DNA from 3 places in the Mesorhizobium erdmanii genome. Region 1 is predicted to be linked to each of the others. Evidence: riboswitches for the same ligand, from Rfam matches in the RefSeq annotation. Region 1 holds a riboswitch; each other region holds the start of a gene.
What was found. Region 1 has a riboswitch for cobalamin ahead of bluB (5,6-dimethylbenzimidazole synthase). Riboswitches for the same ligand answer to the same signal wherever they lie in the genome.

Region 1 (5,908 bases):
CGTGCCACTTTTGGGCGACATGCATCAGTTTTCCGGCAGCGGAATAAACTCTTCCGCATCTCCAGGAACGATGTCGAAGCGGCCCGTCTTCCATTCCTGCTTGGCCTGTTCGATGCGTTCCTTCGACGAGGAGACGAAATTCCACCAGATGTAGCGCTTCGAACCGAGCGAGGCGCCGCCGAAAAGCATGAAATGCGCGCCGCCTTGCGACGATATGATGATCTCGTCGCCGGGCCGGAAGACCAGCAGCCGCTCGGCCGGAAAGACATCGCCAGAAATCGCGACCTCGCCTTGGAGCGTATAGATGGCGCGTTCTTCCGCCTCGGCCGGTATCTTTACGCTGGCGCCCGGCGCCAGCCTGAGATCGGCATAAAGCGTCTCGGCATCGGCCCTCACCGGGGAGCGCAGCCCCTGGAAATCGCCAATGACGACACGGCCGCTGACGCCTTCGGCATCAATGTCGGGAAGCCGCAAGGCAGCGGTGTTCTCGAACACCGGCGCGACTTCTTCCTTGCCGTCCGGCAAGGCCAGCCATGTCTGCAAGCCGGAGATCGACATCGCTGCGCCGCGCAGTTCTTCAGGTGTGCGCTCGGAGTGGACGATGCCGCGCCCGGCGGTCATCAAATTCACGTCGCCGGGCTGGATCACCATTTCGGTGCCCAGCGAATCCCGATGCCTGATCTTGCCGTCGAATAGATAGGTCACCGTCGACAGGCCGATATGCGGATGCGGGCGGACATCCATTGCCTGGCCGGGACGCAGGATCGCCGGCCCCATGCGGTCGAAGAAGATGAACGGCCCGACCAGCCGCCTCTTGGCGGTCGGCAAGGCGCGGCGCACCTCGAAGCCGCCAATGTCCTTGGCGTTCGGGATGACCATCAGCTCGATCTGATCGCTGGCAAAGGCGTCGCCGGCTTCAGGGTCTTTCCCCGGGAAGAAGCTCATGGCTGGCTCTCAGGCAAATCGGAGTGCTGATCTGGCCTTCGCCTTTTCAGCCTCTTCCTCACGATTGCGCGGTTCCTGGCTGGTCTCCAGCGAATCGACGAGATCGCGCGCCGCCGCGGCAATCGCCTCGACCGCATGGTTGAATGCATGTTCGTTGCGCTTGGAAGGCTTGGTCGAGCCGCTCAGCTTGCGCACGAACTGCAGCGCCGCGTCGCGCACCTCGTCATTGGTGGCCGGCGGCTCGAAGTTGAACAAGGTCTTGATGTTTCGGCACATTGCTTGAACTCCCTACCTGTTTTCTTCCCGCCCCAATTTTCAGTCACTCGGCGTCGAGCGGCTCCGCTCCGACCGGCTTGCCGTCGCGCGACAGCCTGATCTTCTCGACCTTGTCCTCGGCCGCCTTCAGCAGCCGGTCGCAATGCGCCTTCAGCGCCTCGCCGCGTTCGTAGATGCGGATCGACTGGTCGAGCGGTACGTCGCCACGCTCCAGATCATCGACGATCTTCTCCAGCGCGTCGAGTGCCTGTTCGAAGCTCATCGCCTTGACGTCTTCGTTGGTCTCAGCAGCCATAATTCATCCTTTCATCAGTCGCCCGACATGGGCGGCGACCGAAAATGCCAGTCCCTGCAGATCGTAGCCGCCCTCGAGCAGGCTGACGAGCCGGTTGCCGCTGTGGCGCGTGGCGCGCTGCATCAGTTGGCCGGTCGCCCAGTCGAAATCGTCCTCGGTGAGATTGATTTCGGCCAGCGGGTCGCGGTGGTGCGCGTCGAAGCCGGCCGAAATGATGATCAGGTCAGGCGCGAAATTGTCGAGCGCCGGCAGCACCCGCGAGAGGAAGGCATCGCGAAACACCTCGCTGCCGGTCTGCGGCGCCAACGGCGCGTTGACGATGTTGCCGGCGCCGGTCTCGTTCTTGGCGCCAGTGCCGGGGTAGAGCGGCATCTGATGGGTCGAGCAATAGAGCACCGAGGGATCGTCCCAGAAAATGTCCTGCGTGCCATTGCCGTGATGCACGTCCCAGTCGACGACGGCGACACGCTCGGCGCCATGCTTCTTCTGCGCGTAACGGGCCGCGATCGCGGCAGTGTTGAAGAAGCAGAAACCCATGGCCGTGGTCTTTTCGGCGTGGTGGCCGGGTGGGCGCGCGGCAACAAAGACATTGTCGGCCCGGCCGGTAAAGACATCGTCGACGGCGGCGTTGGCGGCGCCGATCGCGGTGATCACCGCCTGCCAGCTCTTAGGACTGGCGGTGGTGTCGGCATCAATGCGCGCGATACCCTCGTCGGGAATGGCGGCGCGCACGCGGGCGACGAAATCGGCGGGATGGGCGTAGAGGATGGTGGCCTCGTCGCCTTCCGGCGCCTTGACACGGTCAAGCGCGGCAAAGGCCTCGTCGTCGAGCACGCGCTCGATGGCGCGCAAGCGATCCGGCCGTTCGGGGTGACCGGGCGGAGTGATGTGCTCAAGGAAGATCGGATGGGTGTAGAGACGGGTTGTCATGCTTCCTATCTAGTGCCCCGGCGCCGCGATGGCCATGCATTGCGGCTTGATCGCTGGGGAAAATCATACCTGCGTCCATTGGCGTCGCCGCGGGGATTGGCGTTCGCGGGCGCTTCGGCGTAAGGTGCCGCCACTGCCTGGTGCCCGCCGGTCTGTTTGTTTAGCAAATGCTCTGGCGGGAGAATCGGGAACACGGTTTGATTCCGTGGCGTGCCCAACGCTGTAAGGGGGACCGCGCCGGTAAATGCCACTGTCGATGACGGGAAGGCACCGGAGGCGGGTTGATCCCGAGCCAGAAGACCGGCCTGGCAGGCATCGTCATCCGCATGGTCAGGCGGATGACATTGATTGGAATCGCAAGGGGACAAGCGATGCCGGAAGCCATGACCGCTCCAATGGGCGACGGATTTGAACAGGCGGCGCGCGACGCGGTTTACCGCGCCATGTTCACGCGGCGCGACGTGCGCAGCCATTTCCTGCCGACTCCGCTTGAAGACGAGGTGCTGGCGCAGCTTCTGCTTGCCGCCCATCACGCGCCGTCAGTCGGCTTCATGCAGCCCTGGAATTTCATTGTCATTCGCGATGCCGCGCGACGGGCGGAAGTGCGCGACCTGTTCCTGGCCGCGCGCGAACAGGAGCTGCCGGCCGTCGTGGAAGAGCGGCAGGCGCTCTACCGCAAGCTGAAGCTGGAAGGCATCTGCGAAAGCGCGCTCAACATCTGCATCACCTGCGACCGCGAGCGTTCGAAAGGCTCACCCCTTGGACGCTGGCACAATCCGGAAATGGATCTCTACAGCACGGTCTGCGCGGTGCAGAATTTCTGGCTGGCGGCACGGGCCGAAGGCGTGGGTGTCGGCTGGGTCAGCATCATCGAACCAAAAGCATTGAAAAACCTGCTGTCCATTCCCGAGCATGTGACGCCGATCGCCTATCTCTGCGTCGGCCGTGTTTCCGAGTTCGCTCCCAAACCGGACCTTGAAACGCATGGCTGGGGTCGGCGCCTGCCGCTGCCCGATTTGATCATGAGCGAGACTTTTGGCGGGCAAGGCGAAGCGCCGCTCAAATCCACGGCGTCTCGCCTCAACGGCTTTGTTGTTGAGCGGGCATGCGCCGCTGATCAGCGCGTCGCGCCGGCCGTGCCCCAGCGTGAGCCGCCGAACGAGGCCAGCGCCTTGTCCTTCAACTCCCGGAACTTCGACGACGCCTCGGCCAGCCTAGCGTCCCAGGCCGGATCGGGCACCTGGCCGGCGATGGTCTTGAAATAGACCTGCATCAGGCAGGCGATGGCGAAGGGCTCGATAAACGCCGCCTTGAAGGCCCAGGCGAAGACGATGGCGAGAACGAAGGCCCAGCCGGCGAGCTGCCCTGGCATCAGGAACAAAATTGCGGCGGCCGGAGCCAGCATCAGCAGAAAGATGACGAACGACACGCCCCACATGATCACCGCCAGCCAGACGGCGTTCTTGACCATGGTCTTGCCGTTCTGGGCGTAGAGCACGACGCCTTGCCGCGCGGTTTCGAAGGGCGAGGACGAGTTGATGCGGATGTTGTAGCCGAGAATGATCTCGTCGACATAGGTCAGCGACAGGCGGATCACCGTGTTGATGAAAGAGACCAGGCCACTCAAGCCGGGAATGGGCAGGAAGGCGGCAATGCCGCCGAGCAGGCCGGTGATGGCGCGGATGGCACCCTTGACCAGCTGGTCGACGACGAAAAGAATATTGGCCTCGGCGAAACGCTCTGTCACCACCTGCCTGGCATAGGCGATCTGGTTCTGGCCGTCGGGAACATCCCGGCCATCGATCAGATGGACCATGACGGCGATATGGCCGGCCTTGACGACGTAGAGGATGTATTCGCGGATCCAGTAGACGGCGATCGAGACCACGCCAAAGCCGACCACCCCGCCCCACAGGGCGAAGGACATCGGCCCGTCGGGATCGGTAGAGATATGGCCGACGCCAAAGCCGACCGAGGCACCGGTGCCAGTCGCGACGATGTAGGCCAGCGTAATGCCGAAATAGACGATCATGCGAAAGACAATGAAGGGCCAGGTCCGCATCATGATGGACACCGACCTGCCGATCTCGAAATCCCACATGCCCGAATCTCCCCTCAGAGATGGCTGCAAAGGATGCGCTCACCCCGAAGATTGTCAATCGGGGGCGCGCACCAGGCCGCAGACGGGATTTCAGTTCCTCGGGGTATCCGGTTTTCTGAGCAGGCCTTCGAGCAGTTGCTTGAACGCCGCCACCACCATCTTCGACGTCGCTTCAGGGTCGTTCGAATTGGCGATCCGCTGCGCCGCCTGGCTGCTGGCGCCATTGATCAGCCGCGCGGCGGTCTCCGGGTCGACGCTGGGGACGACCACTCCTTCCCCCTGCAGCGCGGTCAGGTGATCGGTCATTGAACCGACGCAGGCATTGGCATTCGACCATTGCGCCGGATCGCCCAGCACGGCCGGGCCATCCCGGAACATGATGCGCTGGATTTCCGGCTCCAGCGCCATCTCGATATAGGTCGTGCATTCGTCGACGAAATGCTGCCAGCGGGTCGGCGCCTTCGATGCGACCTCATTCACCCGAGCCGCCATTTCGGCATCGATTTCGGCAATAACCGCCTCCAGAAGCCCCTTCTTGTCGCCGAAGTGATGATAGAGGGCGCCGCGCGTCAGTCCGGCCGATGCGGTGAAATCGTCCATCGACGCTTCGGCGTAGCCTGTCGTGCCGAAGGCCTGGCGGGCGGCGGCGATCAGCTTGGCGCGCGTCTCGGCGATCATCTCCTTGCGGGGTCGGTGCATGCTTCTGGCCTTATCCACATACGTGACGTATGCCAATTGACATACGCCGCGTATGCTCTATCTAATCTTCATACGCTTCGTATGTAGTTGTCGAATTGTCCTTTGTCGAGGAACCCATGCAAAACCCCTATTCGGAAATCTTCCGCGCCCCAGGAGCCAAAGGCTTTGCAGCCGCCGGCTTCATGGCGCGCCTGCCGATCGCGATGGCGCCGATCGGCATCGTCGCGATGCTGTCGCAGACACGCGGTGAGTATTGGCTGGCGGGTGCCGTCTCGGCGACATTCGCGCTGGCCAATGCTTTCGTGGCGCCGCAAATATCGAGGCTGGTGGACCGTCTTGGCCAGACGCGGATCGTCATGCCGACCACAATTATCTCCGTGCTCGCGTTCCTCATGCTGATTGCGTCGGCCAATCAGGACTGGCCGGCTTGGACGTTGTTTTTGTCGGCGCTGCTGGCAGCGGCCATGCCCAGCATGCCGGCCATGGTGCGCGCGCGCTGGACCGAGCTTTTTCGCGGCCGGTCCGAGATGAACACTGCGTTTGCCTTCGAGTCGGCGGCGGACGAATTGGTCTATATCGCCGGAGCATCGCTGTCGGTCGGCCTGAGTACCGCCCTGTTCCCCGAAGCCGGCATGCTGGCGAGCACGCTGTTCCTTGCCTTC
Region 2 (5,908 bases), 450 kb from region 1:
ATTGCTCAGCCTGAAAGATGCCAGCTTCAGGCTCGCCCGGGAAAGCGCCGGCTGGCAGCCGCCGAGCGGCATCTCGCTGGAAGTCAGGGCAGGCGAGATCGTCGGGCTCGCCGGCATCATGGGGGCGGGGCGCACCGAACTGCTGTCCGCTCTCTACGGCACCGGGCTCGCCGGCCATTGGGAAGGCGACGTCGCGGTTGATGGGAAACCGGCCAAGTTGTCCTCGATCGGCGCCGCGCGCGACGCCGGCATCGCCTTCGTCACCGATGACCGTCGTGGCAGCGGCCTGATGCTCAGAATGGCGGTCGGCCTCAACCTCGTTATGTCGGTCATCCGCCGCATCTCGCCCGCCGGGCTGATGTCGGCGAGCCGGCAGGCGGATGCGATCAAGCAATCGTTTGGCCAGTTCGACATCCGGCCGAAGAACCCGGACATAGCAGTGGGAGCGCTCTCCGGAGGCAACCAACAGAAGGTGGTGCTGGCCAAGGAAATCCTTGGCAACCCAAGGCTGCTGCTGCTCGACGAGCCGACGCGCGGCGTCGATGTCGGCGCCAAGGGCGAGATCTATGCGCGGCTGCGGCAACTGGCGGCGCAAGGGCTCGGCATCCTTGTCGCCTCCAGCGAGATGCCGGAACTGATCGGCCTGTGCGACCGGATCGTCGTGCTGCGCCAGGGGCGCAATGTGGCGGAATTCATAGGCGGCGTCGACGAGCACACCGTGCTGGCCGCGGCAAATGGCAGGGAGGCCTGATGTCTGAACAGAAGATTTCGGTGGCAAGCGGCCCGGTGGCCGCAGCGCCAGTGCGTCGCGATCCGCTGGCTCTGGTGGTGCGCTTCCAGAGCCTGATCGGTCTCGTCGTGGTGGCGATCGGCGGCATCATCTTCTCGCCACGCCGCCATGGAGAGATCCTGTTCCTCAACCCCGACAACATCGCCAACATCGTGCGCGCCGTGTCGGAGACCGGCATCATCGCCATCGGCATGACCTTCGTCATCATCACCGCCGGCATCGATCTGTCGGTCGGCGCGGTGCTTGGCCTCTCCAGCGTCGTCACCGCATCGATGATGATTTCGGGCGGCTTCGGCCTCATCCCGACCATCCTCGCGGTGCTCGTCATGGGCATCGTCTTTGGCGCCATCCAGGGCACCATTTCGACTCGTTTCAGGCTGGAACCGTTCATCGTCACGCTGGCCGGCCTGCAGGCGGCGCGCGGTCTGGCGCTGGTCGTCTCCGGCAACCAATACATCAACATTTCCTATGGCGAGGGGCCGGGCCTGGCGCCGCCGGTGTTCGCGGTGCTCGGGGAGCGGCTCTTCAACAACACCGTGCCGGTGGCGACCCTGGTCTTCGTCGTCTTTGCTGCCATCGCCACCATCGTGCTCAACACCACGCGCTTCGGCCGCTACGTTTTCGCCGTCGGCGGCAATGAGCGCGCCGCACGCATCTCCGGCGTGCCCGTCTCCATGGTGAAGATATCGGTCTATGCCATCACCGGCTTTGCCGCGGCGCTGGCAGGCATCGTGCATGCCGGCCAGTTCAATTTCGGCAGCGCCAATGACGGCATGGGCTATGAGCTGACGGCAATCGCCGCCGTGGTCATTGGTGGCACCAGCCTGTTCGGCGGCGCCGGCTCGATGGTCGGCACCGTTGCCGGCACCATCATGCTGGGCGCGCTCGCCAACATCCTGCAGCTCAACAACATCACGCCCGCCATGCAACTGCTCGCGACAGCCGCGATCATCGTTCTGGCGGCAGTGCTTCAATCCCTCGTTCGCCGCCGCGAGGGTTTGGGCCGTTGATGCATGCCGCGCAAAAAGTGAAATCGGTTTTGCGACAACGACATGGATCAACAAACAGGAGGAGAGACGGCAATGTTGACGTCAACCAAATGTCCGGCCCCCGGCCAGACGAGGAGGAGAGTGAGTAATGAAAACGATTTTCAGAAGCGTGCTTCTGGCAGGCTCGTGCCTATGCGTTGCCGGCACTGCCTATGCGGCCGAGCCACTGGTGAAAGCCTGCGCCAAGGACGGCCAGTTCATCATCGGCTTCTCGCAGGCCAACAATGCCGAACCCTACCGCCAGCACGTCAATGACGAGCTGACCGCGGCGGCCAAGGAAGTGCCCGGCTTCACGCTGCAGATCGCCGACGGCGCCGGCAACGTCAACACGCAGACCTCGCAGGTCGACAATTTCATCACCCAGAAGGTCGACATCTTGCTGATCTCGCCCTTCGAGGCAGCGCCGCTGACGCCGGCTGTGAAGCGCGCCATGGATGCCGGCATTCCGGTCATCGAACTCGACCGCAAGACCGTTGGCGATCCCGGCAAGGACTACACCGCCTTCATCGGCGGCGACAATTACAAGATCGCGCTCGAGGCAGGCAAATATACCGCCAAGACCTTGTTGCCCGAAGGTGGCGAAGCAGCCGTGTTGGAAGGGCTGCCGAGTTCCACCCCGGCAGTCGAGCGGCTGAACGGCTTCAAGGACGGCGTCAAGGAAAATGCCAAGATACAGGTGGTGGCCGAGCAGGCTGCCGACTGGGTGCCGGATAAAGCCCAGACCGCCTTCTCGGCGATGCTCCAGGCGCATCCTGATATCAAGGTGCTCTACGCCTCGAACGACATGATGGCGGCAGGCGCGCTGCTTGCCGCCAAGGGGGCGGGCAAGCAGGTCAAGATCATCGGCACGGACGGCCTGCCGGGGCCGGCCGGCGGCATCGAGGCTGTTGCAAAAGGTGACTGGGCGGCGACCTTCACCTATCCGACCGGTGCCAAGGAAGCGATCGAGATGTCGAAGAAGATTCTGCTCGATTGCGCCTCGTCGGTGGATCCGACGGTCACCGTCGACACCACTGCGATCACGGCTGAAAACGCCAAGCAGATGTCAGGCAAGTAGGCGCGGCTGCCCTTCAGCTATGCGATTCGGGGCGGGGTTCACTCGAACTCCGCCCATCACCGAGTAGCCGCTGGCGGCGCCGAAAGTCCGCATCGCATGAAAGCGCGGCACGCCGCTGCTTTGGGCGGCATTGTCGAGTTTTACGGCCTTGGGAGATGCATCCGCCCGATCCACCCTGGCGGCTTCGGCCTTTCGATCTCCGAAATCCCGATCGGCCTTCTTAAAAATCTGCCGACGTTTCGATGACCGCCTGCGATGCCGGGATTGACACCGCCGTTTGCTCTGGTATGTTATACCATAACAAAATTTGCTGATCTTGCGGACGTGTTGAGGGTCGGAGCAGAAAACCGTTGCGGCGCGATCGGCGGAAATCTACGATGCTCGGGTGATGGTCCCCGCGCCGAAAGGCACGGGGTGAAAAGGGAACACGGTGAGACCCCGAGGGATCGAGACCGTGGCTGCCCCCGCAACTGTAAGCGGTGAGCAAGATCCGACATGCCACTGGCCGGCAAGGCTGGGAAGGCAGGATTGCGCTGAGACCCGCGAGCCAGGAGACCTGCCATCACTGAGTTGACCGGACGGGGTGTGCCGGGAGGAGACGTGGACGTCGGTCTTGTCGGCCGGCTCGCCAACATCCTTCCGTCGCCAGTTTTGGAAAGTGACGGAAAGTTGGACGGCGCCATCGATCATCGCATCATCGTGTGCACGCTTTGCCGTGACATCCCGACCGGCATCAAGTCGGGCGCAAGCCTGTGCGCCGATTTGCGGTCCCGGTTTTCGGCCCGCCACGAGCCCGCCTTGGCGTATGGCTTCACGATCGAAGGCGTCGAATGCATGGCGGGTTGTGCGAGCCCGCTGACGGTGGCATTCCAGGCGCCGGGCAAGGCGTCTTATCTTTTCGGGTCCATCGACGCCGAAGCCGACGCCGGCGATCTGGTGCGATTTGCCAGGCTCTACGCCTCGCTCGCCGACGGCTGGTGCAATTCCGGGCAACGTCCGCCGCGGCTGGCCGGCAAGACGCTGGCCCGCATCCCGGCGCCGGGCAAGCTTGCAGGTGACCGTCGATGACAACTGCACTCCTCGAAGCCCGCGACCTCTGCGCGATCGCGAATGGCCGGGACTTGGTCCATGCGGTCAGCCTGTCGGTGGCGTCAGGCGATCGTCTTGCCATCATCGGTCCCAATGGCGCCGGCAAGACCACCCTGCTGCGCATGCTGTCGGGCATGCTCAGGCCAAGTTCGGGCGAGGTGAAGCTTGGCGGGCGACGCCTGGACAGGATCTCGACCGCCGAGCGGGCTTTGTGCATTGCCGTCGTCGGCCAGACCGACCAGCCGGATCCGCGGCTGGCGGTGATCGACTATGTCGAGCTTGGCCGCGTTCCGCATGCCGGCTTGAGGCGCAGGAGCGAGGAGCGCGATATCGTCGTCGACGCGCTGCGCCGGACCGGCCTGTTGCCGCTGCTTGGCCGCACCATCGGTTCGCTGTCGGGCGGCGAACGCCAACGCGCCCAGTTGGCGCGCGCCATCGCACAGCAGCCGAAAGTGCTGTTCCTCGACGAGCCGACCAACCATCTCGACCCACGTGCCCGCGCCGAGCTGCTCGAACTCGTGGCTGGCTTCGGCATGACGGTCATCGCGGTCCTGCACGATCTGGCCCTTGTCGCACCGTTCGCCACCAGGGTGGCGGTATTGAACCATGCCCGTCTGCAAGCGCTCGCCGCGCCGCGCGAAGCGCTGACCCAACAGTTGATCCGCGAGATTTTCGGCGTCGACGTGTTTCGCCTGCGTCACCCCACCGAGGACCGGGAACTCACGGTCTTCGATGTCCCGAACCGCGCCGCGCCGCCTTCCTGATCGAGCTTTCTTGATCGAACCCTTCCTTCATTCGACATCGTTCAACCAAGGAGCAAAACCTGTGAAACGTCTCGCACTGTCGCTCGTCTTCTCGCTGCTGGCCTCGGTAGCCTTTGCTTTCCCGGTCACCGTCGACAGCTGCGGCAAACCGCTGACCTTCGAGGCTCCGCCCAAGCGCGCCGTCATCCATGACCTAAACATGGCCGAGATGGCCTTCGCGCTGAAGCTGCAGCAGTCGATCGTTGGCCTGACCGGTATCACCGGATGGTACAAGGTCGGCCCCGAATTCAAGGCCGAGCAGGGCTCGATCCCCGAGCTGGCGCCAAAATACCCAACGCTCGAAAACCTCGTCGCGGTCGAGCCCGATTTCTTCTTCGCCGGCTGGTACTACGGCATGAAGCCCGGCGGCGACGTGACCCCCGACACGCTCGCCCCGTACGGCATCAAGACGCTGGTGCTGTCCGAAAGCTGCGTCCATCTTGACAAGAACCGCCCGGCCGCCTCCATGGATCTGCTCTATGGCGACGTCGAAAAGCTGGGCAAGATCTTCGGCAAGGAGGCGGACGCGGAAAGGCTCGTCTCCGGCTGGAAGGCACAATTGGCCAAGATCACCGCGAAAGTTGGCAGCGCCAAGGGGACGCGCGTTTTCCTCTATGATTCCGGCGAGGACAAGCCGTTCACATCAGGAAAATTCGCCATCCCGAGCGCCATGATAGCTGCTGCCGGCGGCGACAACATCATGGCCGACATGGAAACGAGCTGGGGCAATACGGATTGGGAAACCGTGGCGTCGCGCAATCCGCAATTCCTCATCCTGCTCGATTACCAGGATGGCGGCGGCTACAAGAAACTGCTCGATTTCCTTAAGGTCCATCCGGCCATGAAAGAGACGGACGCGGTCAAGAACGAGCGCTTCGTCGCGCTCCGCTATGCCGAACTGACGCCCGGGCCTGCAAACATCGAGGCGATCGAAAAGATCGCCAAGGCGATGCATCCGGAAGCGTTCTGATGCTTCTGGCCTCGGTGCATAAACCCGGTGCGCTTTCAGGACACAAGGCATTCGTGCTGGCGATAGTGGCGGGCACGGTGGCGGTCGTCGCCCTCGTGCTGCTGTCGATCGCCTATGGTTCGACGCTGATCCCGCTTACCGACGTCATCG
Region 3 (5,908 bases), 2.0 Mb from region 1:
CATCCGCTTCTGGCCGGAATTCAAGGGCCGCGACGGTTGCCGCACGCCGATGGTGTGGGATGGCAGCGCCAGGAATGGCGGCTTCTCCCAGGCAAAGCCATGGCTACCGGTGCCGGCCAAGCATCTGTCGCAGGCAGTCAACGTCCAGCAGGGCGACCAGGCTTCGCTGCTCGAGCACTACCGGCGCTTCCTCACCTTCCGCCGCGCCCATCCGGCGCTGGCCAAGGGCGACATCACCTTCATCGAAAGCGAGGGGGACACCGTCGCGTTCACGCGCCGCGCCGGTAACGAACAGATCGTCTGCGCCTTCAATCTGGGCGCCAAGCCGGCCAAGGTTGACCTTGGCCGCGGATCGCTACAACCTTTGCCCGGACACGGGTTTTCCGGGCAAGCGAGCACCGGTTCGGTGGACCTCGGCGGTTATGGTGCCTGGTTCGGACGCATAGACTGATTTTTGGAACTCACTGGAGGAGGAAACCAATGGCCGATGTCAATCTGAGACAAGTGAAGAAGTCCTACGGCAATCTCAACATTCTCCATGGCATCGACCTCGATATCAAATCCGGCGAGTTCATCGTCTTCGTCGGTCCGTCGGGCTGCGGCAAGTCGACTTTGTTGCGCTCCATCGCCGGGCTCGAGGAAATCACGTCCGGCGAGCTCAAGATCGACGGCGAGGTGGTGAATGACGTGCCGCCATCGAAGCGCGGCATCGCCATGGTGTTCCAGTCCTATGCGCTCTATCCGCACATGACCGTCTACGACAACATGGCGTTCTCGATGAAGATCGGCAAGGAAAGCAAGGCCGAGATCGACAGGCGGGTGCGGCAGGCCGCGGAAATCCTGCAATTGACCAAGTATCTCGACCGGCTACCCAAGGCGATGTCGGGCGGCCAGCGCCAGCGCGTCGCTATCGGCCGCGCCATCGTGCGCAATCCGAAAGTGTTCCTGTTCGACGAGCCGCTGTCGAACCTCGATGCCGCACTGCGCGTCGCCACGCGTATCGAGATCGCCAAGCTGAAGGAATCGATGCCCAACACGACGATGATCTACGTCACCCACGACCAGGTCGAGGCGATGACACTGGCCGACCGCATCGTCGTGCTCAAGGACGGTCATATCGAGCAGGTCGGCACGCCGATGGATCTCTACAAGAAGCCCGGCAATCTGTTCGTCGCCCAGTTCATCGGCTCGCCAGCCATGAATATCCTGCCGGCGACGATCGACAAGACCGGCAACCCTACCGTCGTCAGCCATGTCGGGGGACGGAAGGCAACGGTGCCGATTGCGACGCCGGCCTCGTCCAAGGGTGCGGCGGTAAGTTTCGGCGTGCGGCCGGAGGACCTGATGGTCGCCACCGGTGCGGATTACCTGTTCGAGGGAACGGTCGACTATGTCGAGCAGCTCGGCGAGGTTCAGCTGGTCTATGTCGACATCGGTCGCGCCGACCTGCCGCTGGTGACCAAGCTGCCAGGCAATGTCGAGGTCAAGCGCGGCTCGACATTGCGGCTGAGCGCCAATGCCGAGGACCTGCATATCTTCGACACCGACGGGCGGTCCTTCGCGCTGCATGAAGCGGAAGCAAAGGCGGCTTAAAGCGCGCGTCGCGTCGACAACGCAAAAAAGAGCGGCGGGCAATGCCCGCCGCTCTTTTTTAGAATCGACTTTGGCTGTTAGCGGCCGAAGAGGTTCCGGTCGGCGCCCTGGGGTGCCGACTTCTGTACGTCGCCCGACGAATTGAGCAGCTTGTAGACGGGCGAGCCGCTTTCACGGATCGAAGCCGTGCGCGAATTGTCAACCGAAGTCGCGGCAGGCTGGTTGGCGCCATTGGAGCCGTAATTGTCACTGCCGGCGAAAGCGCTGCCGGAGATGGCCAGAACGGCGGCGGCAGCAAGGATGATCTTCTTCATTTCAAGTCTCCTGAATTTTGAGTGTCACGGGAGCAACGGCGCAAGCAGCAGCTCCCGGAATCGGCTGTTAGCGGCCGAAGAGATTGCGGTCGGCACCCTGAGCAGGGGCCTGGACAGCCGGCTCCGACTTCTTGATCGAAGCCGTGTACGAGCCGTCGGTCGAAGTAGCAGCGGGCTGGTTGGCGCCATTGGAGCCGTAGTTGTCGCTACCGGCGAAAGCGCTGCCGGAGATAGCCAGAACGGCGGCGGCAGCAAGCATGATCTTTTTCATTTCAAGTCTCCTGAATTCTTCGAGTTCGCCAGGGCAGCGAGCCAAGCCCGCCGCCTGCTGGAGATCGGCAATTAGTTGTTGCCGAAGAGGTTGTGGTCGGCACCCGTGGCAGGCGTCTGGGCAGCTGGTTCCGACTTCTTGGTCGAAGCGGTGTACGAGCTGTCGACAGCAGCAGTGGCTGCGGGGGCATTCGAACCATAGTGGTCGCTACCAGCGAAGGCGCTGCCGGAAATGGCCAGAAGGGCGGCGGCAGTGAGAACAATCTTTTTCATTTTGGGTACTCCAGTATTTTTTCCGTCCGTCTAGCGGCGTGTCTTGGGATTAAAAATCGCGTCGTTCGGACCGCCCCGATGTGGGAGAGCCAGCCTGCCGTTTCCAATCACGAAGTTGTTCCGTGTGGACCAAGAATCCACCACTTGAAATTGTACCAAGACCTTCCAACGCAGATGTTTTTGTTTTTGATATCAAACTTTTAGGCAAAAGCAGCAGCGCGATCACCAACTGTATCCGAAGCTCAGCGTTCACACCGTCCTGCACGCACCGTCAACAGAAACGAACCGTTCGGTTCGATTTTAGAATCTGCTAATAGTCACTTTTCGAAACCGTTAACCGTTTTGCTCCCGTTCCGGGGGCGACTTCGATAGCCGGCACCGCCGGCAGCAAGACGATTTTCGCGACCGCCCTCTTGATCGGATCATGGGCGCATGCGTGTCGCGCCACATGGATGCGATGTCGCTTTCATGCCGATGTCGCAAACGCTGTCGTGATTAGATCAAGTCATCTCAGGTGCCGCTTCGTGACGATGGAGCGGAGAATTGGGAAGCCGGTCAGAATCCGGCGCTGCCCCCGCAACGGTGGTGGAGTTCAAGTCGCAACGGGAGACCACTGGGCGAAAGCCTGGGAAGGTGTCGCGATCGTCCGCAAGGACAACTCCAGAGCCCGGAAACCAGCCCGCGATTTTTTGAACTCGACTGATCGCGGTGGGCGGTCAAGAGGTGGATGGCGCACGCCCGGCTTTTGCCGCCCCGCGCCCGATCCTTCCTCAATCACCACCATAGTCAGTCCTTAGACACGAGGACAGGACATGGATACGCGCAACGACATGCTGAGGCTCTTGAGCGGCCGCAGGGACGGATTCTCGCTTGAACAGCCCTTCTACACGGATCCCGATTTCTTCAAGCTCGACATGGAGCTGATCTGGTACCGCGACTGGCTGTTCATCGGCCATGATTGCGAACTGCCGAAGCCCGGCAGCTTCATCACCGTGCAGATCGGCGACTATCCGGTCGTGCTGGTGCGCGACCAGCAGGGCAAGATCAACGCTTTCCACAATTCGTGCCGCCATCGCGGCAGCCGCGTCTGCAACACCGACAAGGGAATGGCCGCCAAACTGGTCTGCCCCTATCACCAGTGGACCTATGAGCTTGACGGAAAACTGCTGTTTGCCCGCCAGATGGCCGATGGGTTCGACAAGAGCCAGTTCGGCCTGAAGCCGGTCGCCTGCGAAAGCGTGGCCGGCTATATCTTCATCTGCCTGGCCAAGGAGCCCGCCGACTTCGCACCGATGCGGGCGATGATCGAACCCTATCTCAAGCCGCACCGCTTGAATGAAGCAAAAATCGCTTTCGAGAGCACGATCGTCGAAAAGGGCAACTGGAAGCTGGTCTGGGAAAACAACCGCGAGTGCTATCATTGCGCCGGCAATCACCCGGAACTGTGCAAGACCTTCCCGGAAGCTCCGACGGTGACCGGCGTGCAGGGCGCCGACAGCGATCCGGAAATGCTGGCGCACTGGGCCAAATGCGAGGCCGACGGCTTGCCGAGCAAATTCCGCATCGACCCCGCCGGTCAATACCGCGCCACCCGCGCGCCGCTGCTGCGTGACGCGGTCAGCTACACGATGACCGGCAAGCGGGCGGTGAAGAAGAACCTCTCCGACACGGTCTCCGCCGACCGCATCGGTACGTTGATGCACTATCACTACCCGACAACCTGGAACCATATCCTGATCGACCATGCCGTAACCTTCCGCGTACTCCCGATCAGCGCCACCGAAACGGCGGTGACGACGAAATGGCTGGTCCACAAGGATGCGGTCGAAGGCGTCGACTACGATCTTGCCGAACTCACCCATGTCTGGACCGAGACCAACGACCAGGACCGCCGCATCGTCGAGGAAAATGCCTTCGGCATTCTGTCGCCTGCCTATGAGCCCGGCCCCTATTCGGAGTTGCATGAGGGCGGTGTGATCCAGTTCGTCGACTGGTACGCCCGCTTCATCGGCCCGCGACTTGCCGACGATGGCCGGCCGGCCCTGCGCAGTGTGGCCTGAGAGGTTGAGGGATGAATGCGATGACGGATCTTGGCCTCTATCGCCATCTCGACCAGATGGCGCCCTGGAACGACAGGCTGCAGGTGCTGGAAGTGATCGGCGTCAGCGACGAAGCGCCTGACGTCAGGACCTTCACCTTCCGCTCCGACAACCAGACCTGGTTCCGCTACAAGCCGGGCCAGTTCGTGACGCTGGAACTGCCGACATCCGATGGGCCGCTGATGCGCACCTATACGCTTTCGTCCTCGCCATCGCGGCCATTTTCGATCGCGGTGACGGTCAAGGCGCAGGCCGGCAGCATCGGCACGCGCTGGATGTTCGATCATCTGGTGCCCGGCTCGCATGTCAAGGCTTACGGGCCGAGCGGTGACTTTTCGCTGCACAGCCACCCGGCGGCCAAATATCTGTTCATCTCGGCCGGCTCCGGCGTGACGCCGATGATGTCGATGCTGCGCTGGCTGAACGACTGCGCGCCATGGACCGATGTCGGTTTCGTCAACTGCGCGCGGCGCGCCGAAGAGATCATCTTCCGCAAGGAGCTCGAACTGCTCGGCGGCCATATGCCTGGCCTGTCGCTCGGCTTCATGATCGAGGAACGGTCAAGCCGCGAGGGCTGGTACGGCCATATGGGTCGGATCGATGCCATCCGGCTGCCGCTGCTGGCGCCCGATTTCCGCGAACGCGAGATCTTCTGCTGTGGTCCGGACCCCTTCATGCGCGCCGTGCGCGGCATGCTGGAAGCCGCCGGCTTCGACATGACGAAATACCACCAGGAGAGCTTTGCCGCACCCGCGGTGGAGGAAGTCCCGGCGCCGTTCGCCGCGCCGGACAGCGTGACTGTTCCCGTCGAAGCCGCGACAGCGATCCGCTTCGCGCTTTCGGATGTCGACGCCGAATGCGTCGCCGGCCAGACCGTGCTGCAGACGGCGCGCGCCTCGGGCGTGCGGATACCGGCGGCCTGCGAATTCGGCCTATGCGGAACCTGCAAGGTGAAGAAAGTCTCCGGCGCCGTCGAGATGAGCCACAATGGCGGTATCCTCGATCACGAGATCGACGACGGCTTCATCCTCGCCTGCTGCTCGAAGCCACTGTCGGCGCTCGAAATCGAGGCGTAATCCGCTCAGACCCTGATCGATGACCGGCGTCTCGACGGCATCGGTTACCTTGCCAACGAAGAACCGAGCGTTTACAGGCGTTGTCAGTGGACGCGATCCCGGGTAGGGGCGGGATCGCGAAGCGGGGCAACAATGATGCGTGATTGCGACGCCTATGCGGTTGCGAGCAGGGATATCGTCTTCGAATCCTTCGATGGCGAGGCCGTGGTGCTCAACCTTGCCAATGGCAAATATTTCGGCTTCTCCGATTCCGGCAGCAGGGTGTGGCAGGCACTCTCGTCCG

Region 2: it holds a riboswitch for cobalamin, as region 1 does, so the genes downstream of both, EB233_RS22605 (DUF1636 family protein) here and bluB (5,6-dimethylbenzimidazole synthase) in region 1, are expected to answer to the same signal.
Region 3: it holds a riboswitch for cobalamin, as region 1 does, so the genes downstream of both, EB233_RS01995 (aromatic ring-hydroxylating oxygenase subunit alpha) here and bluB (5,6-dimethylbenzimidazole synthase) in region 1, are expected to answer to the same signal.

What each region holds. Positions count from the first base shown of each region.
Region 1 covers NZ_CP033361.1:5,086,684-5,092,591, forward strand. The annotation lists gene EB233_RS24790 (pirin family protein) at 25-945, opposite strand; gene EB233_RS24795 (DUF2277 domain-containing protein) at 955-1,221, opposite strand; gene EB233_RS24800 (exodeoxyribonuclease VII small subunit) at 1,265-1,516, opposite strand; gene EB233_RS24805 (histone deacetylase family protein) at 1,520-2,446, opposite strand; cobalamin riboswitch at 2,568-2,769, shown strand; partial or broken gene bluB (5,6-dimethylbenzimidazole synthase) at 2,842-3,444, shown strand; gene EB233_RS24815 (hypothetical protein) at 3,564-4,547, opposite strand; gene EB233_RS24820 (TetR/AcrR family transcriptional regulator) at 4,638-5,246, opposite strand; gene EB233_RS24825 (MFS transporter) at 5,363-5,908, shown strand, end outside.
Region 2 covers NZ_CP033361.1:4,636,885-4,642,792, reverse strand. The annotation lists gene EB233_RS22620 (sugar ABC transporter ATP-binding protein) at 1-751, shown strand, start outside; gene EB233_RS22615 (ABC transporter permease) at 751-1,800, shown strand; gene EB233_RS22610 (substrate-binding domain-containing protein) at 1,928-2,896, shown strand; cobalamin riboswitch at 3,269-3,473, shown strand; gene EB233_RS22605 (DUF1636 family protein) at 3,566-3,964, shown strand; gene EB233_RS22600 (ABC transporter ATP-binding protein) at 3,961-4,749, shown strand; gene EB233_RS22595 (ABC transporter substrate-binding protein) at 4,811-5,758, shown strand; gene EB233_RS22590 (FecCD family ABC transporter permease) at 5,758-5,908, shown strand, end outside.
Region 3 covers NZ_CP033361.1:443,236-449,143, forward strand. The annotation lists gene bglA (beta-galactosidase BglA) at 1-451, shown strand, start outside; gene EB233_RS01975 (ABC transporter ATP-binding protein) at 481-1,593, shown strand; gene EB233_RS01980 (DUF680 domain-containing protein) at 1,671-1,907, opposite strand; gene EB233_RS01985 (DUF680 domain-containing protein) at 1,975-2,178, opposite strand; gene EB233_RS01990 (DUF680 domain-containing protein) at 2,250-2,450, opposite strand; cobalamin riboswitch at 2,946-3,147, shown strand; gene EB233_RS01995 (aromatic ring-hydroxylating oxygenase subunit alpha) at 3,263-4,510, shown strand; gene EB233_RS02000 (FAD-binding oxidoreductase) at 4,531-5,625, shown strand; gene EB233_RS02005 (PqqD family peptide modification chaperone) at 5,761-5,908, shown strand, end outside.